3 regions of the Terribacillus sp. AE2B 122 genome follow, and region 1 is predicted to be linked to each of the others. Evidence: riboswitches for the same ligand, from Rfam matches in the RefSeq annotation. Region 1 holds a riboswitch; each other region holds the start of a gene.
The links. Region 1 has a riboswitch for S-adenosylmethionine ahead of AE2B122_RS12430 (LLM class flavin-dependent oxidoreductase). Riboswitches for the same ligand answer to the same signal wherever they lie in the genome.

Region 1 (10,640 bases):
GGATATACAGACGGGGAATACTTGCCTTTTGAAAATCTATTGCAGCTTTCTGAGAAACTTGTTCAAAATTCAAATGTGCCCGTTTCCATTGATGCAGAGGGATTCTATGCACAGTCTTCAGAGTTACTTCATCAAAATGCACAAAAACTTTTTGGGACAGGAATTACAGGTGTTAATTTCGAAGATCAAAAACCACAATCAAAAGAGTATGCGTTATGGAGTGTTGACGAGCAATCAGAAAGGATAAGAATCCTAAAAAGTGCTGCTGAAGATGTAGATACAGAAATTTTTATTAATGCCAGGACAGATGTTTTCTTCAAAAATAAGAATCATTCAGTTGAACTAGTTAATGAAGCTTTGAATAGAGCGGAAAGTTATGCATTGGCTGGAGCTGATTGTATCTTCATTCCAGGTCTAACTGAGATAAGTTTGATTAAGGAATTCACTAAACATTCTCCACTGCCAGTTAACATTATGTTGAATTCTTTTAATAGCAGCAGTATCGATTGGAGATCATTAGGGGTTAATCGAGTGAGCTATGGACCGCATTCATATTTCCAAATGAAGGAAACGCTGTTAAGTAATCTTGTATTTAAAGTCTAGCAGAGAGAGTGTAAAGCCATGATTAATGATCCATCAAAAATTGATTTTTATTATAAGTTGTTAGTAGAGAAAAACTCAGCGTATGAAGGTACTTTTTATGTTGGCGTTAAAACAACAGGAGTATTTTGTAGACCTACTTGTCCAGCAAAGAAACCCAAAAAAGAAAACTGTGAATTCTTCAGTACAGCAAAAGAAGCTGCGTTAGCATCATATAGACCATGCAAGAGATGTCAGCCGCTTAGCTTGCCTAGTGTATTGTCACTAGAAGTTAAGAAGTTGGTTATAGCAATCGAAGAAAATCCTCAAAAAAAGTGGACGGATAAGGATTTCGATAATCTTTCTATAAGTGCTAATACAGCAAGAAGACAATTTAAAAAGCAGTTTGGTATGACTTTCATAGAATATGCGCGATCTCGCCGTCTTGGAATCGCTTTTAATCATATACGAAATGGTAAATCTTTAATTGATAGTCAACTGGACAGTGGATTTGATTCTGGAAATGGATTTAGGGATGCTTTTTATCGAATAATGGGTCACGTACCCAAAAGAACGAAAGATGTAAGACTTTTAAAATCTAAGTGGATTGAAACAAAGTTGGGATCAATGGTTGCTATCGCAGATGATAATGCATTATTCCTTTTAGAATTTGTCGATAGAAGAGGACTGGAGAGTGAAATAAATAATTTGAGAGCCAAGCTTTCAATTGCCATTGTACCTGGGACAAATAGCATCTTAGAAAAACTCGAACTCGAATTAAGCGAATACTTCGATGGTGCAATAAATTCTTTTACCACACCAGTCTCTGATGAAATAGGAACAAGTTTTCAAAGGAAAGTTTGGGAAGCATTAAAAAATATCCCCCGGGGTCGTACCATAAGCTATAAAGAATTGGCAGTTCTTGTAGGCAGCCCAACAGCATATCGTGCTGTAGCGAGAGCCAATGGAGCTAATCAGATATCATTAATCATTCCTTGTCACAGAGTGATTAATGCCAATGGAAACTACGGGGGTTATGGAGGGGGAATTCAAAGAAAAGCCTGGTTACTTGATTTAGAGAAAAACAACGTTGTTTTGCAATAGGATAACTTTTAATATCATTCAATATAGTATAAATCAATTAGCCCTCTTCTTTGGTGGAAGAGGTTTTTTTATATAATAGATCAAATAAAAAAACAATAGGAGGACTTATGTTAGCTATAACATATCGCAACAGGTGCCAGCCAGCTTGGCTTTTATTCATTATTCGTTCTCGTTAGTTCAATTATCATTCTATCTATAGGTGTAATTTTAAGCCTTCATGAGATGCCTTAAATCCTAACTTTTCATAGAATTGAAGTGCTACGGGTCTATTTTTATCTGTTGTAAGTTGAACTATATGACATCCGCGTTTTTTAGCACGTTGAATTGCCCAATTAATTAACTTGGATCCTATGCCTTTTCCGCGTTCTGAGGATTTAGTACGAACACCTTCAATTGTGGCCCTCCATCCTCCCTGATAAGTAATGTACGGAGTAAATGTAATCTGCTGAACGCCTATTATCTCTACGCCATCTAACAATGAAGGGATTCTAAGATGCTGAAAGAATAATTAGGTATTAACAGCAAAGTGATGATTAAATATTACACAATAAAGATTATAGAAAGGAAAGATGCAACTGTGAAAGTTGAAAGGAAATTGGCCAGGTCTTCGATCGATCGAGTGAGTTTTGGTGTGTTAGGCGGTATAGCTCAATTTTTTGGTTGGAATGCTAGGTTGCTGCGGATAATATTTTTATGTATAACGCTCTTTACATTCAATTTCTATTTAGTTGGTTTGTATATTGTAGCAATTATATTGATGCCTGATGAAAGACATTAGAAAAGAATCCTGTTGGTTTTTTAAAGATTGGGCTTTCTAAATAAATGAATACTTGTGTCACAATTACATTATACAAATATTTACATACATCAGAAAGTGTTATTGGTTGAAAAGCTACCTCTACTTGAAAAATAGATTACTTCATTCAAGGATACAGAAAGGGATATTTAATATGATGATAGGTATTATTGCATTAACAGCTATAGCTATATCGATTGCGCAGTCCTATGAACTATTAAAATCATTAAAAAAGCAGAGTGGACGAAAAATAGTGATTCTAACATCTGTTGGTACCATATTAACAGGGGTGTTTTGGGCTAAAGATTCCACATTCAAGGCATATTGAACGATTAAGAGGCTACACAATTTTGAAAATATAAGAATTGAATTGGTTCGTAGATAGAAATGAGGATTTTTGTTGCAAATGCAACAAAAATCCTTTACTATTTATAAAACGAAATATAAATGGAGTTGTATATATGAAGGAGATTCTACGTGAAATAGGAATGATCGCCAGGGCATTGGATTCTATAAGCAATATAGAATTTAAAGAATATGATCTAGCTAAGGGACAGTATTTATATCTTGTCCGGATTGTTGAAAACCCAGGGATCATTCAAGAAAAACTGGCCGAAATAATAAAAGTGGATCGAACAACTGCAGCGCGTGCTATTAAAAAACTTGAGATCAATGGTTTTATCGAAAAGAGAGATGATAAACATAATCAAAAAATCAAGAAACTGTTCCCGACTGAAAAAGGGGAACATGTTTATAAATTCATAAGCAGAGAAAATGATCATTCCGATAAGGTAGCACTAGCTGGGCTGTCCGAAAGGGAAGTAGAAACCATCTACAAACTTCTTCAAAAAGTCAGAAAGAATATTGAAACTGACTGGGAATATGTGAAAAAAGGGAACAAGCGAAACTATTGAATATGAGGGAGCTACACATTACTATGACATCTATCAATATTAGAAAATGCAGCATGGAGGATCTACCGATACTTCAAGAAGTTAGCATCGAAACTTTCAGCGATACTTTTAAGGACCAAAACTCACCTGAAAATATGAAGGCTTACTTGGAAAAAGCATATAACACGAAAAAGCTGGACATGGAATTGTCGAATACCTCTTCGCAATTCTTTTTCATTTATTTGAAAGAAGAACTTGCTGGATACCTTAAGGTAAACACAGATGATGCGCAATCTGAGGAAATGGACGACGAGTCACTTGAGATTGAAAGGATATACGTAAGAAGCAAATTTCAAAAACAAGGTCTAGGTAAGTTCCTGATGAACAAGGCAATAGAAATAGCGGCTGAATTGAATAAGAAGGTCATATGGCTTGGAGTATGGGAAAAAAATCAAAACGCAATAGCTTTTTATAGCAAGAATGGTTTTGTTAAAACTGGAGCTCATTCGTTTTATATGGGTGACGAAGAACAAGTGGATTACATCTTGGCTAAAACACTTGAATGATACGGTTCTATACATGATGTAAAAAAGAACAACAAGTACTCAGCTTGTTGTTCTTTTAATTACAGCCTTATTTGTAGTTTCGTTAGTTAGGAAGGTTAGATTTGCTGCTATTGTTTCTATTAGAGTTTATATAGCGTGCTGCATCTCTTTTGGCTTTTTGAGCAACGGCTGCAGAGATTTCATCTGGAGAATGAAAAAGATCTTTAGGAGTGGTGACAGTTATAATGACTACAACAAGCATGCCGATCAAGAGCAATAACATCTTACGTCTCCTTTTGTTTTTTCTAATTATTCTCATTATAAAATCCCCTTGTGTACATTATGTGTTGTCTTGCATTTCTTTTTGAATAAAAATTATTGACATGAGATCGATTCCAGAATGTATGCTTCAGTCGTATTTATTACAAGTGAAGGAGATCTGATATATGTAAAACTGGTCGTAATGGAATAGGACGCAAAGAGGGGAGCTTCGCTAAAAAAGCTTTCTGTTGAAACACATAAAGAAAATTGTGTACTGCTTATAATTCAAAATGAAATAAGATACATTTTATACACTATTAAATTAATAAGTATTGGCAAAAGGAGCGTCTCACAATGAAAATTGAGCATATTGCAATCTGGGTGAAAGATATCGAGCGAATGAAGAACTTTTATATGCGATATTTTGGAGCAGAGAGTAACAGTTTGTATGTGAATGAAAAGAAAGGATTTGCTTCTTATTTTCTAACTTTTTCGAGTGGATCTAGATTGGAATTAATGAAGAAAGTGGGGGTCAATAAGGAAATGCTGCCTAATCAATTGGGTTGGGCGCATGTGGCTTTTTCTGTTGGAAGTAAAGACGAGGTTGATACGTTAACCAAAATGATTAGGGAGGACGGTTACACGATCAAAGGTAATCCTCGCACTACAGGTGATGGCTACTATGAGAGCGTTATAGAAGATCCTGAAGGAAATACTGTAGAAATTACTATATAGGAGGGATGAGCAAGGGATGTTTCTAACGGGAAAAGAGAAAATAGTAGCGCGTGATTGTATCTTCAGCAAACAAAAGAATTAGTAATGAATAGATATTTTTCGGATAACAACTATCTGATTTCAAACTTGAAGGCGGTTTTATTGTCTCCTGATTATGGGGATTAATCCTTATTGGTAAGCCTTTCAGGAGTAACAGTTACTTTTCGAAATTTATAAAAACACACTTACATACGGGGGAAAAGTCCCTGGGTGTGAGTGTGTTTATTTTTGCAGGCAGTCATTCTGCCTCTTGCATATCTTTAAGCGTATTTAAATATTCTACTCCCCATGAATCCATTACGGAAATGATCGGGCGTAATGAATTTCCTAATTCACTAAGTTCATATTCCACTCTAGGCGGCACTTCTGCATATGCATACCGAACTAATATTCCATCTGCCTCCATTGCTCGAAGGTTCTGGGTCAAAACCTTTTGGCTGATACCGTCTATGCTTCTGCGGAGTTCATTGAATCTTTTCTTCCCTTTAAAAGCTGCTGTAAAATAAGTAATTTCCACTTACTTCCTATTAAGCCAACTGTCGTAGCTACCGGGCAGACTGGGAGATCTTTTTTTGCTATCAAACCGATATACCTCCATTAGTTTCAAATGGGCTGTTAGTTTAATTAATATCCTTGCAGTCTTATTGTAACTTTGCGGATAGAGGGGCTGCAACTACAAAAAACTCACTAAAGTAACGCTGCGAAATAATAGTCTTTGTTGAATTAAAAAGTATTAACTTCAAGATTTTAAAGGAAACGACCATTTCTATCTAGTATATATAAGAGGATTGAGGATTTCTTAAAAATAGAATTACATGGTTTTATTCTAATTTTGTAAGGGGTTATTTAAGGTGAATTTTGTTGTGAGTAAGGAATGGCTAGAGGAACATTTAAATAATGACCAGATTAAGATAGTGGATTGTCGTTTTGACTTAGGGAATCCGGAAAAAGGAGCCATGCTTTATAAAGAAAGTCATATTCCTGAAGCAGTCTATTTTGATTTAGAGAAACAGTTATCCGCTCCTGTTTCAAAGCATGGGGGAAGGCATCCGCTGCCTGACATAGCTCAGTTTAAATCTGACATAGAGAAAGCCGGAATCGACAATGCAAAAACGGTAATTGCCTATGACGGTGGAGAAGGATCATATGCTTCTCGATTTTGGTGGCTGCTTCAATATTTAGGCCATGAAAAAGTATTTGTATTGAACGAGGGCTTCAAAGGTTGGGATGAGGCAGGCTACGTGACGACAAAAGATATACCTGACTATGAAACAGCCGAATTTGAAGTGAACATTAGAAATGAGATGATGGCTTCTTATGGGGAAGTAAAAGAAGTTGTCGAACAAGAGAAAAAGTCTCCAATGTTGATAGATTCAAGAGAGGGACGACGCTACATAGGCGAAGTGGAACCAATTGATAGAATACCAGGCCATATCCCTGGCGCCATCAATAAATTTTGGGCGGAAGGATTGGAACAAGGGTCATTTAAAGATAGCAAGGAACAGAAGAAAAGATTTGCTGAGCTGGATTTTAAAGATCAAATTATCGTGTATTGCGGATCAGGCGTAACAGCTGCTTCCAACTACATTGCTTTGAAAATGGCTGGGTTTGATAATGTAAAGTTATACGCGGGCAGTTATAGCGACTGGGTTTCGTATGAGCAAAATCCCGTAGCGAAGGGGAAAAATCAATAACCAAGAAAAACCCTAATATATTATAGATTGGAGATCTTAATATGGACTATCAATACCTTGGTAAATCTGGTTTGAAAGTAAGCAGACTTTGTTTAGGTACGATGAATTTTGGTACTACTACGGAAGAAAAGGATGCATTTCGAATTATGGATGCAGCACTTGATAGCGGTATTAATTTCTTTGATACAGCGAATGTATACGGTGCAGAAAATCGAGGCCTTACAGAATCAATTATCGGAAGATGGTTCAAGCAAGGCGGAGGTCGAAGAGAGAAAGTGGTCTTAGGTACAAAAGTATACGGAAGCATGCATAATGCTGCCGATGGTCCAAATGATGAGGCGGGGTTGTCATCGTATAAGATTCGGCGACATCTTGAAGATTCTTTAAAGCGCTTGCAAACGGATCACATTGAGCTGTATCAAATGCATCATATTGATCCTGCCGTTACTTGGGAAGAGCTTTGGGGAGCCTTTGAATTAGGAATAAACCAAGGAAAGATAGGTTATGTCGGCTCCAGTAACTTTGCTGCATGGCAGCTTGCCATGGCTCAAGGTGCAGCCAAAAACCGTCACTTCTTAGGGCTGGTATCGGAGCAGCATAAATACAACCTGAACTGTCGATATGCTGAGTTAGAAGTACTTCCAGCAGCAAAGCATCTTGGCATTGGAATGATCACTTGGAGCCCTCTGGATGGAGGTTTGCTCGGCCGCAATGCACTCAAAAAATTGCCAGGAAGCCGAAGTGATAAGATTGGTGATAAAATCAATGCGCAGCGTGATCAATTGGAACAGTTCGGTCAACTGTGTGAAGAATTAGGAGAAACACAGGATAATATTGCCTTAGCATGGCAGCTTGCAAATCCCGCAGTAACAGCGCCAATTATCGGGCCACGTACGATTGAACAATTCGAGAGTACGTTAGATGTACTTGAAATCAATCTCGATGAATCTGTTTTAAAACGACTGGATGAGATCTTCCCAGGTCCAGGTGGTTCGGCACCATATGCATATGCATGGTAAAAGGAAAACTCCTGAATCCACTATGGATTCAGGAGTTTTTTTTACTGCCGAAGAGCTGCATCCGCAAGCGAATAAACTACCGCATCATCAGTAGGCGGATTATGTAATCCAGCCCTTACATCACGAAAGTGGCGCTGCAGAGGATTGTTGGCAGACAAACTTCTGGCTCCGACTATACGCATGCAGAGATCCACAACTTCATTAGCTTTATTGGTGACAATATGCTTAGCAGCAGCTAAATCCGGACTCATCTCAGTTCTCTTTTCAGGATGCTCAACCCACTTTCTAGCTGTAGCGTAAAGCACTTCTCTGGCGTTAAAGAGAGCGAGCTCTATTTCACCAATTTTTCTTCTAACCTCTGGGACATCCTTAATTGGACCCGGCAAGGAAACAGGATGAAATTTTGACGCAAATTGAATAGTATAATCTCTTGCGGCAACAGCTATACCAAGGTAAACAGCAGCGATCTGTAAGTACCAGCCTCTTGGAGTGGAGGTGCCTTTGTTTTCTTCTACAAGCAACGCATCCTGATCAACTAGTACATCTTCTAAAATTAAATCATCACTTCTTGTTCCTCTCATTGCGATGCTATCCCATGTTTCTACTACAGATACTCCTTCCAAGGAGTGATCAATTATAAAGAAGCCTTTGTTTCCGGAAGGAAGTATAGTCGCTGTGGCAATGCTGTAGTCTAAAGCAGCAGCCATGGAAGCAAAGGATTTACGGCCGTTAATTCTCCATTTCGAACCTTCCAGTTTTGCAGTTGTCCTTGGAGCAGCTCCTCTTGAAGGACTTCCAGTGGCGTTTTCTGTTTGAACCAAGTTAAGAAGAATTTTATCATGTATGATTTTGTTGCTAAGATCCTGAAAACTTTGTTCATCCCATTTTCTGCTTTCGGCATTTTCCAGTACAACACCAAGCTGCCAGCCAAATGATAGAGCAGTAGGAGCATCACCTTGGGCAAGTATCTCTTGAACTTGTAAGTACTCTACAAGATTTAATCCTTTGCCTCCATATTCCGTCGGCACAGTCAGCAACAAAAAGTCATTATCTTTTAACGCTTGAAAGTTTTCATAAGGAAATTCACCGCTGGCATCGATATGAGCTGCACGTTGTTTGAATTCTTCAGAAAGGCTCTTTGCTTGCTGTATCACTTGATCAAACTCTTTTGATTTCTCTTCGGTTTCTCGCATGAACATTCTCCTTATCCAATAAATTAAAAAACCTCTTTCGTGAGAAAGAGGTTACGTTTATGTATGTATCTCTCTCATCTCTCAGACATCTCTGTCTGCTGGAATTAGCACCTTACTTCAAACAAGCGGTTGCTGCAGGGTCGTTGGACCAGTTCCTACCCTGACTCTAGATAAGTGTGTTTATTCAGTTGTCGGCATAAATATATGCCATATACGGAATATTGTCAATTATATATTTAATTTAGAAAACTTGATTGACAGGCAATGGACGGTCCTGTATATTGAGCTTTAATTCAATAAGCATTTCTTATCCAGAGAGGTGGAGGGACTGGCCCTTTGAAGCCTCGGCAACAGACTGCTGCAGTACTGTGCCAATTCCAGCAAGCTACTAGCTTGAAAGATGAGAAGAGAGTGGACGTTGTACGCCTGCGTCGACTAAGTAAGACCTCTTCTTAATCTGAGAAGGGGTCTTTTATTTTGTATAAAACGGAGGGGTAAAAGTGGGAAAACAAATCATTCTGAATGCATTCGATATGAATAGTGCGATGCACAATTCGCATGGGTTGTGGAAGCACCCAGAGAGTAAGCGGCATCGGCAATATAAGGATTTGGATTATTGGATTGATCTTGCGAAGCTATTGGAACGCGGCAGGTTCGATGCGATTTTCTTCGCCGATGTGCTGGGTGTGTATGATGTTTACCGCAATAGTAAAGCGCCTTCCATCCGTGACGGCCTGCAGGTTCCCTTGAATGATCCAGCTTTATTAGTTTCAGCAATGGCCAGTGTTACAGAAAATTTAGGGTTCGCGGTCACGGTGAGTACTACATATGAACCGCCATTTGGGAATGCACGACGTTTTTCCACGCTGGATCATTTGACGAAGGGGAGAGTGGCTTGGAATGTCGTGACTTCATACCTTCCGAATGCTGCCCGTAATTTTGGCTTGACCGATATGATCAAGCACGATGAGCGGTATAAGATTGCCGATGAATTTTTAGAGGTTTCTTATAAGCTTTGGGAAAGCAGCTGGGAGGAGGATGCGGTTGTTGAAGATCCGCAAAACCAAGTTCTAGTAAAGCCTGAAAAAGTGCATGAAATCAATCATGAAGGTCATTATTTCCAGGTTGAGGGACCGCATTTGAGTGAGCCTTCTCCGCAGAGAACTCCTGTTATTTATCAAGCAGGTACGTCTGAAAAGGGACGGGAATTTGCTTCTAAACATGCGGAATGTGTATTTGTTGGAGGACCTACGCCTGAACGTATCCGTTATTATGCAGAGGATATAAGGGAGAGAGCTGCCAAGCATGGTAGAAATCCAGATCATATTAAGATTTTCTCTTTCCTAAGCGTTATTGTAGCGAAAACAACGGAAGAGGCACACCAAAAGTATCAGGAATACACGAGTCATTGGAGCTCAGATGCAGCTAAGGCGCAATTTGGTGCAAGCGGCTATGACATTTCCGAATATGAGGAACTAGATCCTGACGAGCCGTTTATATACGGCAAAACAACCGAAGGAGGTCACTATAAAGCAGCCTCGTTGACAAAGGATGCAGCCAAGCAGCTGACAGTAGGCGAAGCATTGAAGCGGTTTGATACCCCTGACAAAAGTTTGATAGTGGGGAATCCAGAAGAGGTAGCTGATGCTATCCAGCTTCAATTCGAGGAATCTGGAGTGGACGGGTTTAATTTGAACCACCTTGTTACTCCTGGAGATCTGGAATCTTTTATTGATCTGGTTATCCCAATTCTTCAAGAACGCGGACTTTATAAACAATCCT
Region 2 (10,640 bases), on a different contig from region 1:
CTGTAGTAGATCCGGCAAGGTTCACCGAAGCCTATTCAACCTTCGCTAAAGAAAACGGATGGACGATCAAACATGTACTTGATACCCATCTTCACGCGGACCATTTGTCCGGCGGACGGAGACTGGCAGAAGAAACAGGAGCGACATATTGGTTCCCTGCTGATGATGGAAAAGAAGCGACTTTCACCTTTTCTCCTTTACAAGATGGTATGACGATTCCATTCGGAAAAACGGAAGAAGGCATGCGCAGCATTGCCTCACCAGGTCATACAGAAGGAAGCATCAGTTTTGTCGTTGATGACACTTTCCTGCTGTCTGGAGATACGCTCTTTACCGAATCAATCGGCCGCCCAGATTTAGCCGGTCAAGCAGAACAATGGGTAAAGAATCTGCACAACACTTTATATGAAAAGTTTCCATTATTGTCGTTGGACTTGATTGTCCTTCCTTCCCATTTTTCCGAGCTGTCAGAGATCGAAACGGACGGTACAGTTCAAGCTCGTATGGAAGATTTATACAGAAAAAATCCCCGATTGCAGCTGCAGGATGTGAGCCAATTTGCTTCCTCCGTTTTGGATAGCATTCCTTCCCAGCAGCCGAATAGCTACCAGCTGATTCGGGAAGCCAATCAAGGAAAAGCCACCATTGATAGCACAGACGAAGCCGATATAGAATCCGGCCCAAATCGCTGCGCAGTGACAAGCTGACAGACAAAAGAGCCAGTCCCATATAGGACTGGCTCTTTCTTATGCTTTTGAAAAGATACCGAGCTTTTCGATTCGTTTTGCCGCTTCCAGCAATCTTTCCTCCGTATCCAATAAACCTGCGCGAACATATCCTTCTCCATATTCGCCAAAACCATTCCCCGGAGCAACTGCCACATGCGCCTTTTCCAGCAGCAAATCAGCGAATTCCTCAGAAGTAAATCCGTGCGGAACTGGCAGCCAAACGAAGAAAGTACCTTTTGGTTCGGGTACATCCCAACCGATAGCACGTAAATGGCCGATGAAAGCATCTCTTCTGCTTTCATACGTGCGGACGAGTTCTTCCACGCATGTCTGATCCGTTGTCAGAGCGTAAGCAGCCGCCTCTTGCATGCCGCCAAACAAACTTACATAAATATGATCCTGGATTAAATTGATGCTTTCAATCACAGAGGCATTACCAACTGCAAAAGCGATGCGCCAGCCGGCCATATTATACGTTTTGGATAAGGTGTACATTTCAATGCCAACTTCTTTGCTGCCTTCGGATTGCAGGAAGCTTTGTGGTTTTTCACCGTCAAAGCCTAGTGCACCATAAGCGAAATCATGCAGCACACAGATTTTATGTTTCTTTGCCAGTTCCACTGTTTTATCGAAGAACTTCTGATCCGCTGTTGCAGCAGTGGGATTGTTTGGATAGTTCAAGAACATCAGCTTTGCTTCTTCCAGATCACGAGCAGGAATAGCATCATAATCAGGCAGAAATTCATTTTCAGCGGTTAATGGCATGAACGATGTTCGTGCTTGCGCAAGTTCGATACCGGACATATAATCCGGATACCCCGGGTCCGGAAGCAGTGCCAAATCACCAGGATTCAGCAGACATTGGCTGATTTCCACCAAACCTGTTTTAGAGCCGAACATGATGGCCACTTCTGTTGCGGGATCCAATTTTACACCGTATTCCCGATCATAAAAGTCGCAAACTGCCTGCTTAAGAAAATCAAAGCCTCTGAATGGTGAATATTTATGATAAGCCGGATTATCGGAAGCTTCCTTCAGTTTCTCTACGATATGCTGCGGCGTCGGCAAATCAGGGTTTCCCTGTCCGAGCTTGATGATATCGTGCCCCTCTTTCTCCAGCAGACCTACCTTATGTACTAAGCCGGCAAAAAACTGTTCCGGCAGTCGTTTCAATGCATCCGAAAACGGAAAATCCATCTTACTCACTCTCCTGTTGTTTCACTCTTCTTATTCTGACTATTACCAATCTTGACAGTCTTGGAAATAGAATGCGATAATGAACAAATCATACATGAATCACACACTCTTATCAAGAGAAGGCGGAGGGAATTGGCCCTATGAAGCCCGGCAACCGGTGCATTTGCACACGGTGCTAAATCCAACAGCGAAACGCTGAGGGATAAGGGGACTAGACACCGCCTTTCCCTCTTCCATATTCGTCTGGAAGAGTTTTTTTATGTAAAAAATCAATGAGGTGACAACATGACCATCAACATAAAAGGCGCTCCGAATTATTACGTCTGTGAGGATAATATACTGGAAAGTCTTCCAGCAAGGCTTTCGGAATTGAATTGGACAAATGGTTTGCTTATTCACGGAAATGCTTCCTGGAAAGCGGCTTCCCCATTCTTGGATCCGATTGATTTGCCAGTAAAACGAGTCGCTTATAACGGCCAGTGCACACATGCAGAAGCAGCTAGATTAGCAAACATCGCAACAAACGAAGCTGCTCAATTCATAATCGGTGTCGGCGGCGGAAAAGTGTTAGATACTGCCAAAGCCGCTGCCAATGATGCAGGGCTGCCAGTCATTCTAATTCCGACAATCGTTTCTAACTGCTCCCCATGGGCTTCACTCAGCGTTTTTTATGATGAAGCAGGTAATTTTGTCGAATATACCGTATTCCCACGCAGTGCATTTATGCTGCTTGTTGAGCCGAAACTTTTGCTCACAACACCTGTACCTTATCTGATTGCCGGAATCGGAGATACATTGGCCAAATGGTACGAAGCAGATGCACTTACCGAAAATATGACGGATCAGCCGCTTGCTGTTCAGATATCCCGCAACGCAGCTAAGTTATGCCGGGATATCCTTATTGCCGAAGGAGATGCAGCTATTTGTTCTTTACAAAGTGAACGTACTGACAGTGCATTTACCCGGGTTGCAGAAACTATCATTATGGCTGGCGGTATGGTAGGAGGTTTCGGTGATGAATACGGCCGAATTGCTGGTGCACATTCCATTCACAATGGACTGACAAGACTTGCAGAAACACATGAGCAGCTGCACGGAAATAAAGTAGCTTACGGCATTCTTGTTCAGCTTGCATTGGAAGAGAAGTTTGACGAGATTCGCACTTTGCTTCCAATTTATCAAAAACTCGGATTACCAACAGTACTTAAAGAACTTGGCGTAAAAGAGGATTTGGACAAAGCGATGAAAATTGCTGCAGACGGCGCTGTCGCACCAGGTGAATCCATTCATTTCATGCATGTTTCCGATTCAGATCAAGTCGTGGACGCCATGCGAAGTGTCGAGACATTCGTTGCGGCGAATAAGGGAGTGACACAATGAAACTTGCCTTAATTCAGCATGATATCGTTTTTGGTGATCCGGAAGCCAATTACAGAACAGTGGAAGCATTAGTTAATGAGGCACAGGAAAATGCCGATGTCCTCGTGCTGCCGGAGCTTTGGACAACTGGCTACGACCTGTCTAGGCTTGAAAGCATAAGTGATGCAGAGGGAGAAACAACGAAGCGATTCATCAGCAGATTGGCTAAAACACACCAAAAATATATCGTCGCTGGTTCCATTGCCAAGCAGACCGAAACTGGTGTCTATAACACGATGCTTGTCTTCGGACCAGCTGGTGAGCTGCTACATGAATATGATAAAGCGCACTTATTCCGGTTGATGGATGAAGAGAAGTTTATGACCCAAGGCGACAAATCTGCTTCCTTTTCCATTGGAAATAAGCGAGCAGCTGGCGTCATCTGTTACGACATCCGTTTTCCCGAATTCATCCGCACGCATATGATTCACGATCAGCAAGTGCTCTTCGTTGTTGCCGAGTGGCCGAAAGCGCGACTGGATCACTGGCGTGCGCTTTTGCTCAGCCGGGCAATCGAAAACCAATGCTATGTAGTTGCTTGTAATCGGGCTGGAAGCGATCCTGCCAATGAATTCGCCGGGCATAGCATGATCATCGGGCCATGGGGAGAGGTCATTGCTGAAGCTGGCGAGGAAGCTACCATTCTGTATGGTGAAGCAGTCCTTGACCAAGTGGATGACGTTCGCAGCCGCATCCCCGTGTTTCAGGACAGACGTCCGTCCATCTATGATGTAACATGATATTTTGACAATGTTATGACAAGTTCTCCCGATGAGTGGTAAATAGGGGCAAGCTTGCTTATACTATTTATAAATAGTTTTTGGGAGGGCTTTCATGCAAGCGACATTGAAATGGTTCCGTATCATCGGATTTCTCGAGGGGACTTCCTTGCTTTTGTTATTGTTCCTGGCAATGCCTTTGAAATATATGATGGATATACCGATCTTCGTCACCTACATAGGTGCCATCCATGGCGGTTTGTTCGTCCTGTATGTCATTTGGACTGGCTATACGACCCTGAAAGTTGGCTGGGGAATGAAATGGGCAATCTTAGCCCTGCTCGCATCCGTCATTCCATTCGGTTATTATATTTTAGATATGCGATTGCAGAAAACAGAATACGCATAAGAAAAAGCGAGCAGCGATGCTCGCTTTTTTTATACGAAAGCTGCTATAAAGAACCATACAATCATGATTAATTGAATTACAATCTTTGCTATCGATCCGCCAAGGAAACCTAGAAGTGAGCCAATTGAAGAATAGATAGCTTCCTTCGGTGTTCTTCTTTGGATAAGTTCTGTTATAAGCACAGCAACAAACGGCACGATAATGATACCAAAAGGCGGGATGATGAAGGAACCAACAATTACACCGATTGCTGCAATTCGTTCTCCCCACTTACTGCCGCCGAATTTTTTAACAAAATAACTGTTCGCGATAATATCCGAGATAATCAGAATCACCGTCAGGATAACCATCGCAATCCAGAAGAATACAGACAAATCTCCATCACTGAGCATGAACTGGAAAACTAGGAATCCAATCCAAAGCATAAGCGGAGAGGGAATGACCGGATAAACAATTCCCGCGAAACTAGCGATGAATGCCACCGCAATAATGATCCAAGCAATTATATCTAATGCCACAACCAATCCTCCATATCTTACCTTGATAGTACGTATTATGACATATGAAACAGCAAAAGGAAATTAAAGACTGAGCTTCTCGAAGAATGATGTGTTATGGCGGACACTTGGGTGATCCGGGTTATAGAACACAGCTTTTTCATGAGCTGATTTTGCCTCGTCAAGCAGTCCGATCCGGGAATAGCAAAGCGTCAGCTGCAAATACGGATACCAAGTCGTATAAGCAGGTACACTGAAGCCCGGCAGCTCCTTCCCTTCATAATCCAAGGCCTGCTCATACCAATATGCAGCTGCATCATAATTCCGATCCTCTGTCAGTAAGTCACCGATTAAACAGCAGAATTCCGGTCGCGGCCGGTCATAACGGAAGGAACGGAACAGGTGCATGCGATACCCTTCTATATCTCCTTCTGCTTTGCAGCAATCCGCCAGATATTGGCATGCCCGGATATTGTCCTCCACCCAGCCCTTTTCTGATTGAAGAAGCTCCATATAGTAAGACTTGGCAAGTTCGAACTTCCCGTGATCCTTCAGCTCATTTGCATAATAAAACATATCGCGTGGTGTCAGTTCCTTGCCAGAAGCGACAAAGGACTCATAAATCCTCATATTGCGGTCTGAAATCGTATGGTTTTTTTCGCTTTTACGGTGTGTGACAGCTATTTCCGATGCCACGATATTTCCGCCGAATTCTAAGTATTCATGGACGGCACCATGCCAGCGAAAATTCTTGCTGCGCTTTACTATTCGATTGCGCCTATATAGGTATAGCGGCCGGCCCTCACCATCCAAGCTTGTATGATAATACATCGACACGACATCCACTTCATCAGTCAAGCCACTCCATAAATCACGAAAAGCATCCTGATCCTTTGGCAGCAGCACATCATCAGCATCGAGCCACATGATGTATTCGCCCGTCGCCTTACTGAAGCTGTAATTTCGGGCAGCGGAAAAATCATTTATCCATTCAAAATCAAAAATACGCGTAGTGTACTGTGCTGCGATTTCCTTTGTCCGGTCAGTGGAGCCTGTGTCCACAATGATGATTTCATCTACCAGATTCTGGACGCTATCCAAACAGCCAGCCAGCACTTCTTCTTCATCTTTAACAATCATACACAAACTGATGGAACGCATAAGTCACCTCGGCATACATGATATCCTCACTATATGCGAAGCCTTTTGAAGAATTGCAGATGCGTTTTATCTCGTAACCTTCCAAATCCACCAAACCAGTACCGGCTGTGCAAGGAGCCTAGCATAAAGAAGTGCTTGGTCGGTCTCCTCAAAGCCTGGCGCAGGTATATCGTAGACGGCACTGTATATGTTTGCCGGAAAAATAGCAATCAGGTAGATGACAGTGATAATAGCCGTTAATTTCCTGGTAGCAGGCACCAATAATCCGATAGCTAGGAGAAACTCTGCTATACCGGTCAGATAAATCAACGTATAGCGCAGAGGTACGTACGCTGGCAGCATGGCCGCGAAGCCATCATCTAATACAAAGTGCAAAATACCAGCAACAACAAACATCAGACTAAATACATATAAGCCTACTTTTCTCACCTAAGCCGCTCCCTCTTTTTTCTTATGTAATACCCTGATCTCCTTCCCGGAAACTCCCCTCTCTGATTTCCCACTCTGAATAAACGACAGTTCCTAGCGGCAGTTCTCCCGACACTTGCCAATTGATTGCTTGCATGACCAAAGGTGAACTGTTCGAAATGGTTAAATTATCAATAGAAACCCATTCAGCTCCCAACGCATCCTGTCCTGCAAACTGCTCTGGAACCCGTAATTCTCCAGTTGCCTCTGCTATATAAAAAACTGCTGTATGGTGTACATGGGTAAAATCCTTCCACTGCCACGGAAGCATAAAATCGACAACACCAATCTGCTTCTTCACTGCTGCATTTAAACCTGTTTCTTCCTTCACTTCACGAATGACAGCCTCCAGTAAACCCTCCCCGCTTTCCAGACTTCCGCCTGGCAAATCATAGCGATTGATATATGGGCCCCTTCCTTTATGTATGACAAGCAGTTTACCTTTTTTATGTATAACAGCATAAACACCGAATGCACGATGATAATTATTCATTCCATCACTCCGTTCTATTTTTGTTGAATTTAATATTCTAATAATATAGAATTATTTACGAGGTGATAAATATGCAAATAATTCAGACGGGTTTTAAAGCAAAGCATGATTATACCATTCGTTTTGAAACATCGTTACTATGGGAAGCAGCTTTAGGAATTGCCGCAGTAACGAATGCTTCACTTGCTGGAACACTCGAGCATGTAGAAAAGATGTGGGATGATCCCGAAAATGGCTTTTCGGAAGAGCTTCAGCTCGAACTGCAAGAAATTCATCAATCCAACACCTGGAAGACGCTGCTTCAGCTGCTGCACCACTCAAATGCTGCAACCTTGGATGAGTGGACAGCTGAGGTCTTCAACATGCCGGAACAGACATTACGGGAACAAAGCTTTCCCTACATTGGAAGCTCATTCGAAAAACATCGAATAAAGGCTGCTAAGGGGAATGAAAGCGCATTGGCCACTCTGCAAAAGGTTACTGCAGATAACCCTTTCTTCCCAGATTATATCGCTTTTATTGCCAACGCAGATATCTCTTTCCTGAAGAAACACTTGATCTCCGTTATGACAAAATGGTTTAAGGAAGTGATCAGACCGCAGGAAGGGATTTTGCAGGATATGCTGGATCGAGATGTATCGAATAGAGAACAAAAGCTGGATGCAATGGATAAACTGACCTTTATTCGTTGGGTTACAAACAGTACAAGCTACAAACCCGATGATGCTATAAATACAATATTGTTTATTCCCCATTTCCACTACAGACCGTGGACCATCAGTGCAGATCTGCCTGGTACGAAGGTTTTTTATTATCCAATTCACGCTAATAGCATCGATCCAGAAAACAGATATAATCCGGATACGATGCTTGTAAGAAAGTATAAAGCATTGGGTGATGCAACCAGACTTAACTTGCTAAAACGTTTGTTGGAAGGTGAACAAACGCTCCAGCAATTAACAGAGCAGCTTCCAGTTGCGAAATCAACACTGCACCATCATTTGAAGATGCTCAAATCAGCCGGACTTATCGGGTCAGATAAACAGGCTTATTACGCAAATAAAGATAGTATCACTTCCCTAGATCATGATCTACAGTCATTTTTGGAAGAGTGATCACATGATTGTGCAGAAGATCACGCTAACCCATCCGCTATCACGCCTGATGATGAGTACTACAATGGCTTCCATGGCCGGGCAGGTTTACAGCATCCTGCTCCCGCTACTGGTGCTTGAAGTAACCTCTTCCACTGTTGCCGTTACGATTGCTATAGCTGCAGAGCGGGCAACGATGCTGCTGCAGCCTCTTATCGGTCCTTTTCTCGACCGTGCAAACTGGAAGTATGTACTGCTATTTGCTGACTTTGCCCGATTTCTCTGTTTTTTGCTGCTAAGTATATTCGCTGTAAACGGTCAGATAAGTCTCCTGCTTATCTGTATCATATCCATGTGTATCGGATTCGCTGGTCAATTCTATCAGGGTGCTCAGTTTACTGCCATTCCACATCTAGTTGCCGATCGACAGCTTCATTTCGCTAACAGTCTGGAAAGTGCTATATTTCAGCTTACCATCGTGATTGGTCCGAGCATAGGCGGTATTTTTCTACTATTCTTTAGCATCCATTACAGCTTAATAGCAGTATGTGGACTTTCCTTACTCGCCGTGTGGTTAGTGCTCCTGCTTCCATACGAGCAACAAACAACCAGCTCCAGAACTTTCTCCATATCCCAATACATACACGAGCTGAGGGAAGGATTCTCTTTCATTTATCAACAGAAAGAAATTTGGTACACCAATCTTATATCACTAATCTCCAACTTCGGAATACAATTTCTCATTGTTTTACTGGTCATCTATGTAAACCAACTCACAAAAGATCCTTTGCTGCTTGGCATCGTATTATCTTCTGGGGGAATCGGGGCCATTCTAGGTACATCTCTGGGTTTCTTTGCCGATCGGTTCTCTACATACAAACAGATATTATTCGCTGCTAAAGTGATTGGCGGTTTATCCATCATCTGTGTTGGGCTGACGGATACTATCTGGCTGACGGCTTGCTTCAATATGATTGGAACAGCAGCTGCAGGTGCCGTTAACCCGATCATCAAAACAATTCGACAACGCTATACACCACGGCATTTACTAGGTCGTGTCCAATCCACATCCCGCTTCATAACATTTACCTTACTTCCAGTTGCTTCTGTTTGCGCCGGTCTCTTATCAGAGTGGATTGGTATCGGGGGAACAATTGTAATTGGAGGATGTGTTGCTAGCATCTCTGGTCTGCTTGTATATAAATTGCCTCAGAAACTATAAAAAGAAGGCTCCTCATATTATAGGAGCCTTCTTCATTCATTTCTTTGTATTATTGAACACGAGGGAAACCGAAACCGGAGGCATAATCATCACCTCTAGCAGCACCATAGCCGCCAAGAATATCGTTACCACGAGCACGGGTCTGCAATGTCTGTCTCACTTGGGAGCTGCTCAAGCCAGTGTTTTCTGACCAAATCTTAGCTGCCAAACCAGAGATATGCGGTGTAGCCATAGATGTACCAGTCAGTGACGCATATGTGTTCCCTGGATAAGTGGATAGGATAGCTGATCCAGGAGCTGATACTTCCACATCACCTTGCTGCACAACATAATCACCATCTGTACGACTGTAGCCTCGGGAAGAAGAATCGGCAACTCGGTATGTACCGTTTTGCTGACGGTTCTCCAAGTTTGCTACTGCAACAGCTTCTGGCAGTGCAGCAGGATATCCGATTGAACCTTCATACGGGCCGGAGTTACCCGTAGCTGCGATGACTAATGCACCTCTGTTATTTGCATAACGAACTGCACTAGAGATGAGAGAATCCTGTCCCCCACCAAGAGACATTGAAATGACGACTTTCTCTCCACGGTTTGCTCCATCATCAGCAGCTTTCCGGATACCGTTTGCGATGTCATCGGAATAGCCTCGCCCATCATCACCGAGTACTTTATAAGCCCAAAGATCTGCTTCCGGTGCTACACCAAAGATACCCGAACCATTTCCGCCATTGGCAAGTGCAGAACCAGAGACGTGGGTACCATGTCCATCACGATCGACACAAGTGCCATTCACTTGTCCACTGGATGCTTGGGTAAAGTCAACACACTGCTCTACATTTGCAGCAAGGTCAGGGTGGTTAACAGACGTGCCAGTATCTAGAACAGCGATGTTGATATTATTTCCACCGCTTGTTTTAGTTATGGATGAGTTATTATAAATTGCATGAATTCCCCACGGTGTACGGTCTGATACAGCTTGTGTCGATACATCCCGTTTTTCAGACACTTCCTGCTTCGTATATACACTTACTTCGGTTACTTCCAGGGCTTTGTCAGCTTTTAGCTCCTCGAGCTCTTTTTCAGATACCTCAGTTGTAAAGCCTTCATTACCGAAGCTGTTGCGGACGCCATGCTCTTCCTTGACCTCGTCGGTTGCTTGAGTGGAAAACACACCATCCTTCTGCTTAACGAGAACGCGGACTTCCTCATTCTTTGCCGTTTCATCAGGTG
Region 3 (10,640 bases), on a different contig from region 1:
AACAGGATGCTTTTTCCGGTCTTCGGCTTCATCCATAACTGTCTTGAATATATTCACTTCTTCCTCTGAATCACCAGTTATCGGCGTTTCGTTGAAGAAACAGCTTACTTCTCCTGTATGGCAGGCTGGTCCTTGTGGTATGACACTGATCAGGATTGTGTCATTGTCACAATCCAGCTTCATATCAATAACTTGCTGCGTGTTGCCAGAGGTTGCACCTTTATTCCAAAGCTCCTCTCGCGAGCGGGAATAAAACCATGTTTCTTTTGTTTCCACTGTTTTCTCATATGCTACTTCATTCATATAGGCAAGCATGAGTACTTGCTTGGTCTGGCTGTCCTGCACAATTGCAGGGACTAGTCCTTTTGTAAAATCAGGCTTCACGTATTCGCACTCCTTCCTGGTGGCAGCTTTGCTTTACTTCTTCGATGCTGAAGGTCTTATCATGGAAAATGGACGCTGCAAGTGCTGCAGACACATTTGTTTTCTGGAATACTTCTGTTATATGTTCCGGACTGCCACAGCCTCCTGAGGCAATGACCGGGATGCGGACTTCCTCCACGATCGCTTTCGTCAGCGACAGGTCATAACCAGTTTTCACGCCATCAGCATCCATGCTTGTCAGCAATATCTCCCCTGCTCCTCTTGCCTCTGCTTCCTTCGCCCATTCGATAGCATCTATACCGGTGTCTTTACGCCCGCCGTGTGTTACGACATGCCAGCCATCATCAAAACGTTTAGCGTCGATAGCAACAACGATACATTGTGAACCGAACTTTTCTGCTCCTTTAGTAATAAGTTCCGGCTCTGCAACAGCAGCTGAGTTAATAGCTACTTTATCCGCTCCAGCCTGAAGCATGGTCGTCATATCATCAAGCGAGCGAACACCGCCTCCGACTGTGAAAGGCACGAACACATGCAATGCAGTCTGACGTACGATGTCCATCATCGTCGCCCGTCCTTCATGTGTTGCAGAGATGTCGAGGAACACTATTTCATCGGCTCCGCTTTTCGAATAAGCCGCGGCCATGGCAACAGGATCACCTAGTTCACGCAAGGAGACGAAATTCGTTCCCTTTACGACTGTTCCGTCTTTCACATCCAAACATGGAATAATACGTTTTGCGATCATATGCTTTCCTCCTTGCTAAAGGCTTGCTGACTGCTTTCAAACACGCTTTGCAGCAGGAGCTGACCGACTTTTTCACTTTTCTCCGGATGGAATTGTATACCGCAAATTGTCCCTTTTTGTACGATAGCAGGGATTTGGGTGCCATATTCCGTGCTGGCAACAATATATTCTTCGGGTGTGTTCGCCTGGTAGCTATGCACAAAGTAGACATGCTTGCCGTCATGTTCTGTATATGTCGGGAAGCTGCTACTTACCTCTAAGCTATTCCAGCCAATATGGGGCAGCAAGTGCGTCGTTTCTATCTTATCAACCGTTCCTGGAATGAGTCCCAATCCCTCTGTTTCGCCATGTTCGAACCCTTTTTCAAATAAAAGCTGCATGCCGACACAAATACCGATAAATGGCTTTTGGGCAGCTAGTTCTAACAACAGTCCACGTAGGTTCCGCTGCTCAATCTCCTCCATGGCAGCGCGAAATGATCCGACACCTGGCAAGATGATATGCGTTGCTTGCTCGAATTCTTCTTTCTTATCCGTCAGTATCGTTTCGTAGCCAAGCTGTTTGCAGGCATTGGCCACACTGGCGACATTTCCGACGCCATAATCGACGATTGCGATCATTCGATCATCCCTTTCGTACTGTTGACGCCTTTGATATCTGGGTTCACTTTAATGGCAACAGCGAGCGATTGGCCAAGCGCTTTGAACAAAGATTCTGCTTTGTGATGCGTATTGAATCCATAATGAACCTTAGCGTGCAGTGTGATACCTGCATGCACAGAAAACGCTTGGAAAAATTCGCGTACAAGCTCTGTATCAAAGTTCCCCAGTTTAGGATTTTCAAATTCTGCATCAAACACAAGGAATGGACGCCCGCTGATATCCAGTGCTACAAAGCCTAATGTTTCATCCATCGGTACAAAGGCATTGCCATAGCGATTGATACCTTCCTTCGAACCAAGCGCTTCTTTCACCAGCTGACCAAGCACGATACCGGTATCTTCCACTGTGTGGTGACTATCGATATGTAAATCTCCATTGGCTTCAACCACTAGACCAATTCTGGCATGGCTTGCAAATAGAGTCAGCATGTGATCGAAGAAGCCTACTCCTGTATTGATTGAGATATTGCTGTTATCATCCAGATTCACCTGCATATTGATGTCTGTTTCGAATGTTTTACGAGCTTTTTCTGCTGTACGCATGAATAATGCATCCCCCTGTCTCATTTGAACCGGATATTGATTGAATCACCATGACCTGTTAGCTGTTCTTCCTCAGTAAGCTGTGTGATGGCCATCCTGCCTTGCTGCAATGCTTCTTTATCGTAATACGTGTATGTCGTTTTCTTAATAAAATCATCCACACTGAGTCCTGATGAGAATCTTGCTGTGCCGTTTGTCGGCAATACGTGATTTGTTCCCCCGTAATAGTCACCGAGTGCTGTAGGAGAATAGGAACCAAGGAAGACGGATCCAGCATGTTTTATCTTTCCTAAAGTTGATAACGGGTCAGCTGTCTGGATTTCCAAGTGTTCTGGAGCAAAGGCATTCGATAACTCGAAGCTCTCGGCCACAGAATCTGTCAGAACAAGCGCACTGTCTCCATTGATTGCAACACTTGCTATTGCTTTACGTGGCAGCTTTTCCAGCTGGCTTTCCAGCTCTTTTTCTACTAATTGAATCAAAACCTCACTGTCTGTCAAAAGGATCACTCTTGCATTTTCATCATGTTCTGCCTGAGCCAGCAAATCTGCTGCGATAAATGCAGGATCTGCTGCGTTATCCGCTATGATTGCCACTTCCGATGGACCGGCGATCATGTCTATTCCTACCTGCCCGAAGACAAGCATCTTCGCAGCAGCTACAAATGCATTACCTGGACCGACAATTTTGTCGACTGGAGTGATTGTCTCTGTTCCATATGCCAAAGCTCCAATCGCCTGGGCACCGCCAATTTTATATATTTTATCCACACCGGCAATTTCAGCTGCAGCCGCTAAGACCGGAGCGATCGCTCCATTATCCTTTACCGGTGTTACCATAATGATTTCCTTCACACCTGCCAAACGTGCTGGAATAGCGTTCATCAAAATTGTCGACGGATATACCGCTTTGCCTCCAGGTACATAAATTCCAATTCGCTCCATCGGCAGGACGAGCTGACCGAGCTGTTTCCCTTCTTCAGCAGCCATGATGCGAGATGGAGTAACTTGCTTTTCATGAAAGGCACGAATATTTGCAGCAGCTTCCTTTAAAGCAGTCAGTGTTTCGGGTGACACTTTGGCTTTTGCTTCCTGTATCTCGACTTCGGAAACTATAAGGTTATCTGTTGTTGTACCATCGAATCGTTCGGTGTATTTCTGGACAGCCTGATCACCTTCCAACTGGACATCCTTTAAAATAGCCGATACAGACTGAAGGACTTCAGGATCAAAACCGCTATCGGCCTTCCTGGTGCAAAACTGTTCCAGGAATTGCGTACTTGTTAGTTTTTTCACGATTGCGCCACCTCTTCCTGTAAGGTAGAAAGGTAGGGCTGAAGGATATTACGTTTCATTTTTAAAGATGAACGGTTAGCGATGACTCTGGCCGTGAAGTGCTGGATATCTTCGATCACTTCCAAACCGTTCTCTTTTAAGGTTGTGCCAGTCTCGACGATATCGACGATTGCATCAGCCAATCCGAGCAGCGGCGCCAATTCCACGGAGCCTTCCAACTTGATGATATCGACGGACTCGCCTTTTTCTAAGTAATATTGCTTCGTGATATTGGTGTACTTGCTGGCGATTCGTTTCTTCCGATCTGGCCAATCTTTGTCCTTCTCAGCAGCAACCGCCATCTTACAAGCTCCGAATGGTAACGGAAAGAGATTGAATACATCCGGCTGGAATTCAGCAATGATGTCTTCTCCTACGATTCCTAGGTCGGCAATACCATGCTGTACATACGTTGTCACATCAACGCCCTTAGCGAAGAAATAGGTTGCTTGATCTGTTTCAACGCTAAGTTTACGTCCTTTTTCTACTAATGGTGTACTGTCGATGCCTCGTTCTTTCAAATATGCGAGAAATTGCTTTTCTACACGACCCTTGGTTAATGCAATAACTGGTTTCATTTCTCGACCACCTCGTATCCTTCTCGGCTCTGAATGACGTGATAAACTCGATCATAATTTTCGGCTGTTGCTTCTGTCCTTACGTCTACTACCGCATCTGCGTATTTATAGCGCAATGCTTCAGCTGCAATCAGACCTTGCTCATCTGTCAGCAAGCAAATACGTTCCTGTTTTTCTGGTGCCGGCAGCGCAGCCGCAAGTACATCCATATCAAATGCTAAGCCGACAGCGCTCATCTTTCCGCCAAACTGTTCATACAGCTCGTCATACCTGCCTCCTGAGAAGCATTCAGCTCCACTTTCTTCCAGGAAACCTCTGAACATGGCGCCATTGTAATATGGCAGCTGCTTTACACGTCCCAGGTCGACGATGACATCCTGCCCAAGCTCCTCAAGTGCGGCTGCAAGCTGCTGAAGCTCTTGGATAACAGGTAATAATTTGGAGTTATTTTCCCACGCCGCTGCGAATTTATCTAAAATGGCTGTTCCGCCGAATGCATCTGCTAAAACAGCTACTGCTTCAGCTGTTTCTTCATTTCCCGCTTCCTTCACAAGACGATATACTTCATCTTTTCGCTTATCATGCATTGCCTGTCTAATTAGAGAAGCAGCTGTTTCATCAAGTTTTAGAGAAGCAATGAATGTCTCGAAGATTTCCGTATGCCCTAACTCAATGCTATACTGCTGCAATCCAAGTTCCCGCAGGAAGCGAGCAGCTGTGAACAAACTTTCATATTCTCCGTACAGACCTGGAGTCCGAATTATTTCGATGCCAGCCTGATGGCTTTCGACACCTGTATGATCTTTTTTGAATACAGATCCGGCATAAGCCCATTTCTGCTGATCCGATTGCTGATTTGCAAGAGCACGGGCAACAGCAATTGTCCAATCCGGACGCAATACTTCGATTTCTCCTTCTTCATCAAACCATTTGAGCATCTTTTTAAGCGTCATACCGGCATAAGGATTGGTAAATGTTGCGCTATACTCAATAACAGGTGTTTCAATAGCTTGATAATTTCGTAAATTCACGACAGACTGGAACTTTTCGTATATACTGACACGATTGACAAGCTGTCGACCTGTCAAATCACGGCTTCCTGCTGGTAAGAACATCTATAAGCCTCCGATTCTTTCTTTATCATTCTACCACTTTACTATGATAAAGGATTTCTGTTGATTTGAATGTAACATAATGAGATACTAACGTCAACACATAACGAAAGGAGCAAAACTATGCAAGGAGATTTTCACGTACATACCCAGTATTGCCAGCATGGCGCAGACGATAAAATGGAAGCCTATGTCCTCCAAGCAATAAAAAAAGGACTCACTCATTTATCGTTTACAGAACATGCTCCACTCCCAGAAAGCTTTACAGATCCTGCCCCACATCGTGACAGCACAATGGATCGGAACAATGTTGAAGCTTATGTAATGGAAGGAAAAGCGCTGCAAAAACAATATAAAAATGATTTGCAGATTAATATAGGCTTTGAAGTAGATTATATCAGAGGCTACGAACAAGAAACACAAACTTTCCTTGATACGTACGGTCCAGAAATGGATGATGGTATTCTTTCCGTTCATATGCTGCAAGCACCGGATAAGTCTTTCTTCTGCATTGATTACAGTGAAGAGGAATTCGGGCGTGCTGCTGATGTATTTGGCGGATTGTCACCACTATATAAAACTTATTATGAAAATCTGCGGGCTTCACTTGAAGCTGATCTTGGCTTCTTTAAACCAAAAAGAATTGGTCACATTACGTTAATTCAAAAATTTCAGCTAGCTTATCCGAAGCCAGCTGAATTTTCAAAGGAACAGCAGAACATTCTGGAAATAATGAAGGAAAAAGGTTACGAACTCGATGTGAATACTGCTGGTCTTTATAAACCATTATGTAAAGAAATCTATCCACCAGCTGAACTTATAGCGTACGCAGCAAAGATGGGAATTCCACTCGTACCTGGTTCAGACAGTCATGCGGCTGGGGGAATTGGTAAGGGTTTTGAATATTTATCTGATTATTCTCTCCAAATTCCGCAGAGGTTAACTTTATAAATATGCAAAAAACAGCTGCCCAGGTGTCCCAGGGCAGCTGTTTTCATACTTACTGAATACTATTGAAGTTTTGTTGTTGTCATTTCCCTCAGTAAAGTCTGCCTGGTATATTTTTTATATTAGGTAGAACCAGTTTTTAACCACCAAGCTAGTATGTGGTATCCCAATTCTGCTTGTTCCGAAATTGCTTCTATTTCCATAGTAGAAGAAAGTTTAATTAATACACATTATGCTCTAATGGAGAACTGAAAAGTCATTCTCCCGAAGTATTTTTCTTCTTCGGATATCCAATTAAGATGGCGATAATACCACAAATTCCTACCATGATTGGATAAAAACTGTATGGGATAATACTGATTGGCGATATTCCTGCTACGGTTGCAGCAGTCAATAATTGAGCTCCGTATGGCAAAAGACCTTGGATTGAGCAAGAGAAAAGATCTAATATACTAGCTGATTTTCTCGGCTCTATCCCATACTGATCTGCAATATTCTTAGCTAATGGACCAGTAATTAATATAGAAATCGTGTTATTAGCAGTTGATACATCAGTTAGACTCACAAGTCCGGCGATACTAAATTCGGCACCCTTTTTCGTTTTAATTCTTCGCGTTGCCAGGTGCAGAATATAGTCGATTCCTCCGTTAAACTTAATTATCTCTACCATTCCAGCTATTAATATTGCAAGGAAGGCAATTTCATACATACCTGCCATTCCATCACCAATCTGTTGCATCAGGCTCATGAAATGGTAGCTGCCATCTATCAAGCCAACGGCTCCCGCGAGAACAATTCCTAAAACCAGTACGAGGAAGACGTTCATACCGATTAAAGCAAAAACTATAACTAGAACGTAAGGAACTATCTTTATCCAATTATAGCTTATATGATCTACTTGAGCTGATTCACCCATTGCAAGGAATCCTAAAATGATGCTCGTAACAATAGCTGCCGGTAACACAATCCAAAAATTAACTTTAAATTTATCTTTCATCTGTGCGCCTTGCGTACGAACGGCAGTTATCGTTGTGTCTGATATGAAGGATAGATTATCACCGAACATCGAACCACCAACAATCGCTCCCATTACCAAAGCCATCGAAAGACTGGTTTGATCACTTATCCCAACTCCAATTGGAGCTAGTGCTACAATTGATCCAACCGATGTCCCCATCGACAAGGAAATAAAGCATGCAATGACAAATAGGCCAACAACTAGTAGGTTTTGCGGAACGACTGATGTAGTGAGGTTTACAGCAGACTCTACTGCTCCCATGCCTTTGGCAACTTCAGAAAACGCTCCTGCTAAAATAAAAATAATCACCATCAGCATGACATTGGCATTACCTGCACCTTTGCAGAAAATATCAACCTTTTTAGTAAGAGATTCTCTTCGATTCATAGCCAAAGCTACACCCGCTGCTATTGTGATTGCTACTATGACCGGAAAGTTATAAAAATCTCCTGTGATAATTCCTGATCCAATAAATAAAACTAGAAAAACAATAAATGGGATGAGAGCCCATGGATTTGCATTCTTCATTGTTCCACCTCTGATTTTGTTTTACGGCAAAAAATAAAGCCCCATCTTAAATCCATAAGAAGAGGCTTTATATCTATAAAACACTCTTCTTATCTATCAAGCCGCAGCTTGCTGGATTTGGCACAGCAACTTAATCACATAAGCTCCGCTGCCGAGATTTCTTCGGGCCAGTCCCTCCATCTCTCTAAATAAGAAGAAAAGAATATTTTTTTCACAGTAAGTAGGATTATACACATCTCCTTACCTTTTATCAATAGTTTTAGAAATCCTCGATAATGCTTTCATTATAGCTCCTTATTAGAAAGACAATTACACGTGAACATCCCTCTTTTACGCTCTTTCAAAATTGTTGGCTGTAGCGGCTTCTAATTCAAGATTATTTCATCCTTAAAAACTTTTCGTTTCTAATTTCATGAATGTTTAATATGAATGAAGCAGGAGATCGCTGAATAAAAATATAATTAAGTAAGTTTATGCGATTAGATTTGTAAGTCATTTAACACAGCATTGCTTCGATTAATTATGAAGCGTGATTTATATGCATTGCAAACTGCTAACTTTATTTGCAATGTAAGCTCCCTTTATATGAATAGGAGGATATAATGTTCTTCATTTTTTTAATTTACTTATCATTTATCAGCTTAGGATTACCTGATTCTATACTGGGGTCTGCGTGGCCGCTTATGAACACTGACCTTGGCGTTCCGATTGGGAATGCAGGTATTGCTTCTATTATCATATCTATAGGAACAATAATATCCAGTCTGTTTTCATATAGATTAATTAGAGTTCTGGGTACTGGTAAAATCGTTATAATAAGTATAGCTATGACTGCTATTGCACTGCTTGGTTTCTCATTTTCACCTTCTTTTATATGGCTATTATTATGTGCCATACCACTAGGTCTAGGTGCCGGAGCAGTGGATGCAGCTTTAAACAGGTTTGTTGCTACTCACTACGAAGCAAAACATATGAACTGGTTACATGCTTTCTGGGGAGTTGGAGCCCTACTCGGTCCTGTTATTTTATCCGTATTGGTTTTTTGGGGGAATTCTTGGAGAAGTGGTTATTTCACCATTTCAATATTGCAGTTTGCATTAGTCCTGCTGCTACTATTTTCACTTTCAAAGTGGAAAAAATACGAAGATACTGATAGTAATAGAATTCAATATACGAAAGAAATCAATTCAGAAAGCAAAATGGGATTGCTGAACTCGTTTAGGAGAAAAGGTTCTGCCTTTGGAATGGTATCATTTTTCTTGATAGCATCAACTGAGGCCTGCATGATGCTTTGGGGTTCTAGTTATTTAGTTAGAATAGAAGGTATTCCACCCGAAAATGCCGCTGGCTGGATCTCCTTATACTTTCTTGGTATGACGGCTGGCCGTATGTTAAGTGGATTTCTTTCAATCCGCATTAACAATGAATCTTTGATTCAGATAGGTTGTACTTTGACTGTTTCTGGTTTATTGATTATGTTACTTCCATTACCAATCATTTTTACACTATTATCATTTATAATTATAGGGATGGGTCTTGCACCAATCTATCCTTCCATGTTGCACCAAACTCCTGTTTATTTTGGTAAACATAATTCTCAAGCAGCGATGGGGATTCAAATGGCCTTTGCTTACACAGGAGCTACTCTTGTTGCACCCTTATTAGGACAGTCGCTAGCGACTATTTCCTTTTTAATATTCCCTTATTTTCTTTTAGCTTGTGTAGCCGGAATAATGTTCTGTCGATTGATTTTAATACGCTCAAACAAAACTGGTGTTGAGCCTAAACGACTGAGTCAATGACTACCATCTTGAATTTCCTGAAATGGCAGAACATACTTATTTAAGTTGTCTGATATTATAATCTATCTATATTAAGGAATGAGGTTTTTTACATATGGTTAAGAGTATTAAAGATAGCCTGCACAATAGCAGCATGTATCTGCCAGGAGATAAAGAGTTAGCAGAACACCAAAACTTATGCCTAGAACGACTGTACGACTTTAATCAAACACGTCCAAGCGAATTGAAAAAAAGAGAAGCTTTACTCAAAGAGATGTTCGCTGACATTGGGGAAGATTGCTATATCGAGCCTCCACTTCACGCAAATTGGGGCGGCAATCATGTTCACTTTGGAAAGAATGTTTACGCGAACTTCAATTTAACTTTAGTTGATGATACTCATATTTACATTGATGATTATACTATGATAGGCCCTAATGTAACGATCGCAGCAGCCGGGCACCCTATCCTACCCGAACTGCGCGAAAAAGCGTATCAATTTAATGTACCTGTAACTATAGGAAGAAACTGTTGGATAGGTGCTGGTGCCATACTTCTTCCAGGTGTTTCTGTAGGAGACAATACAGTCATTGGAGCTGGTAGTATAGTTACGAAGGACATCCCTTCCAATGTTGTAGCTGTAGGAAATCCTTGTCGAGTACTCAGAGAAATTAATGACTATGACAAAGAATTTTATTTCAAGAATCTAAGGATAGTGGAGAAATAATTAAGAAGCCACACTTTACTTCAGGTGTGGCTTCTCTTTATAAGCTTGAACAGTCCTATACTTCAATGAAAACGTCTTAAGAAGTGTTTGACCTGAAAAAAGGCGCGAGACAAATCTTTAATAAATCGTTGGAATCATCCCTCCATCCATTCGGATTGGGGACCCTTTAAACGCTGAAGCATAAGGACTACATAAGAATACAGCAAGTCTTCCTATCTCGATTGGTCTAATAAATCGCTGTATGTCAGATTGAGGTTGATTATTGATCATAAAATGTT

Region 2: linked by a shared signal. The riboswitch ahead of AE2B122_RS14370 (iron-containing alcohol dehydrogenase family protein) and the one ahead of AE2B122_RS12430 (LLM class flavin-dependent oxidoreductase) in region 1 are both predicted to bind S-adenosylmethionine.
Region 3: linked by a shared signal. The riboswitch ahead of AE2B122_RS03520 (Na+/H+ antiporter NhaC family protein) and the one ahead of AE2B122_RS12430 (LLM class flavin-dependent oxidoreductase) in region 1 are both predicted to bind S-adenosylmethionine.

Annotation. Positions count from the first base shown of each region.
Region 1 is NZ_LR700946.1:2,696-13,335, reverse strand. Features, by position in the region: gene AE2B122_RS12490 (isocitrate lyase/phosphoenolpyruvate mutase family protein) at 1-603, shown strand, start outside; gene AE2B122_RS12485 (bifunctional transcriptional activator/DNA repair enzyme AdaA) at 622-1,683, shown strand; partial or broken gene AE2B122_RS12480 (GNAT family N-acetyltransferase) at 1,877-2,155, opposite strand; gene AE2B122_RS19515 (PspC domain-containing protein) at 2,213-2,461, shown strand; gene AE2B122_RS12470 (MarR family winged helix-turn-helix transcriptional regulator) at 2,941-3,393, shown strand; gene AE2B122_RS12465 (GNAT family N-acetyltransferase) at 3,417-3,938, shown strand; gene AE2B122_RS12460 (hypothetical protein) at 4,021-4,236, opposite strand; gene AE2B122_RS12455 (VOC family protein) at 4,533-4,913, shown strand; partial or broken gene AE2B122_RS12450 (winged helix-turn-helix transcriptional regulator) at 5,191-5,534, opposite strand; gene AE2B122_RS12445 (sulfurtransferase) at 5,804-6,646, shown strand; gene AE2B122_RS12440 (aldo/keto reductase) at 6,688-7,665, shown strand; gene AE2B122_RS12435 (acyl-CoA dehydrogenase family protein) at 7,707-8,858, opposite strand; SAM riboswitch class I at 8,930-9,035, opposite strand; SAM riboswitch class I at 9,163-9,265, shown strand; gene AE2B122_RS12430 (LLM class flavin-dependent oxidoreductase) at 9,359-10,640, shown strand, end outside.
Region 2 is NZ_LR700947.1:79,414-90,053, forward strand. Features, by position in the region: gene AE2B122_RS14360 (MBL fold metallo-hydrolase) at 1-707, shown strand, start outside; gene AE2B122_RS14365 (pyridoxal phosphate-dependent aminotransferase) at 747-1,925, opposite strand; SAM riboswitch class I at 2,032-2,134, shown strand; gene AE2B122_RS14370 (iron-containing alcohol dehydrogenase family protein) at 2,211-3,305, shown strand; gene AE2B122_RS14375 (carbon-nitrogen family hydrolase) at 3,302-4,084, shown strand; gene AE2B122_RS14380 (DUF3817 domain-containing protein) at 4,179-4,472, shown strand; gene AE2B122_RS14385 (DUF456 domain-containing protein) at 4,502-4,990, opposite strand; gene AE2B122_RS14390 (glycosyltransferase family 2 protein) at 5,054-6,130, opposite strand; gene AE2B122_RS14395 (hypothetical protein) at 6,197-6,559, opposite strand; gene AE2B122_RS14400 (NUDIX hydrolase) at 6,582-7,091, opposite strand; gene AE2B122_RS14405 (helix-turn-helix transcriptional regulator) at 7,163-8,206, shown strand; gene AE2B122_RS14410 (MFS transporter) at 8,211-9,407, shown strand; gene AE2B122_RS14415 (S8 family peptidase) at 9,457-10,640, opposite strand, start outside.
Region 3 is NZ_LR700942.1:676,998-687,637, forward strand. Features, by position in the region: gene hisIE (bifunctional phosphoribosyl-AMP cyclohydrolase/phosphoribosyl-ATP diphosphatase HisIE) at 1-384, opposite strand, end outside; gene hisF (imidazole glycerol phosphate synthase subunit HisF) at 374-1,132, opposite strand; gene hisH (imidazole glycerol phosphate synthase subunit HisH) at 1,129-1,752, opposite strand; gene hisB (imidazoleglycerol-phosphate dehydratase HisB) at 1,749-2,336, opposite strand; gene hisD (histidinol dehydrogenase) at 2,357-3,634, opposite strand; gene hisG (ATP phosphoribosyltransferase) at 3,628-4,248, opposite strand; gene AE2B122_RS03510 (ATP phosphoribosyltransferase regulatory subunit) at 4,245-5,363, opposite strand; gene hisJ (histidinol-phosphatase HisJ) at 5,484-6,311, shown strand; gene AE2B122_RS03520 (Na+/H+ antiporter NhaC family protein) at 6,565-7,854, opposite strand; SAM riboswitch class I at 7,941-8,049, opposite strand; gene AE2B122_RS03525 (sugar MFS transporter) at 8,457-9,656, shown strand; gene AE2B122_RS03530 (sugar O-acetyltransferase) at 9,751-10,362, shown strand; gene AE2B122_RS03535 (SDR family NAD(P)-dependent oxidoreductase) at 10,480-10,640, opposite strand, start outside.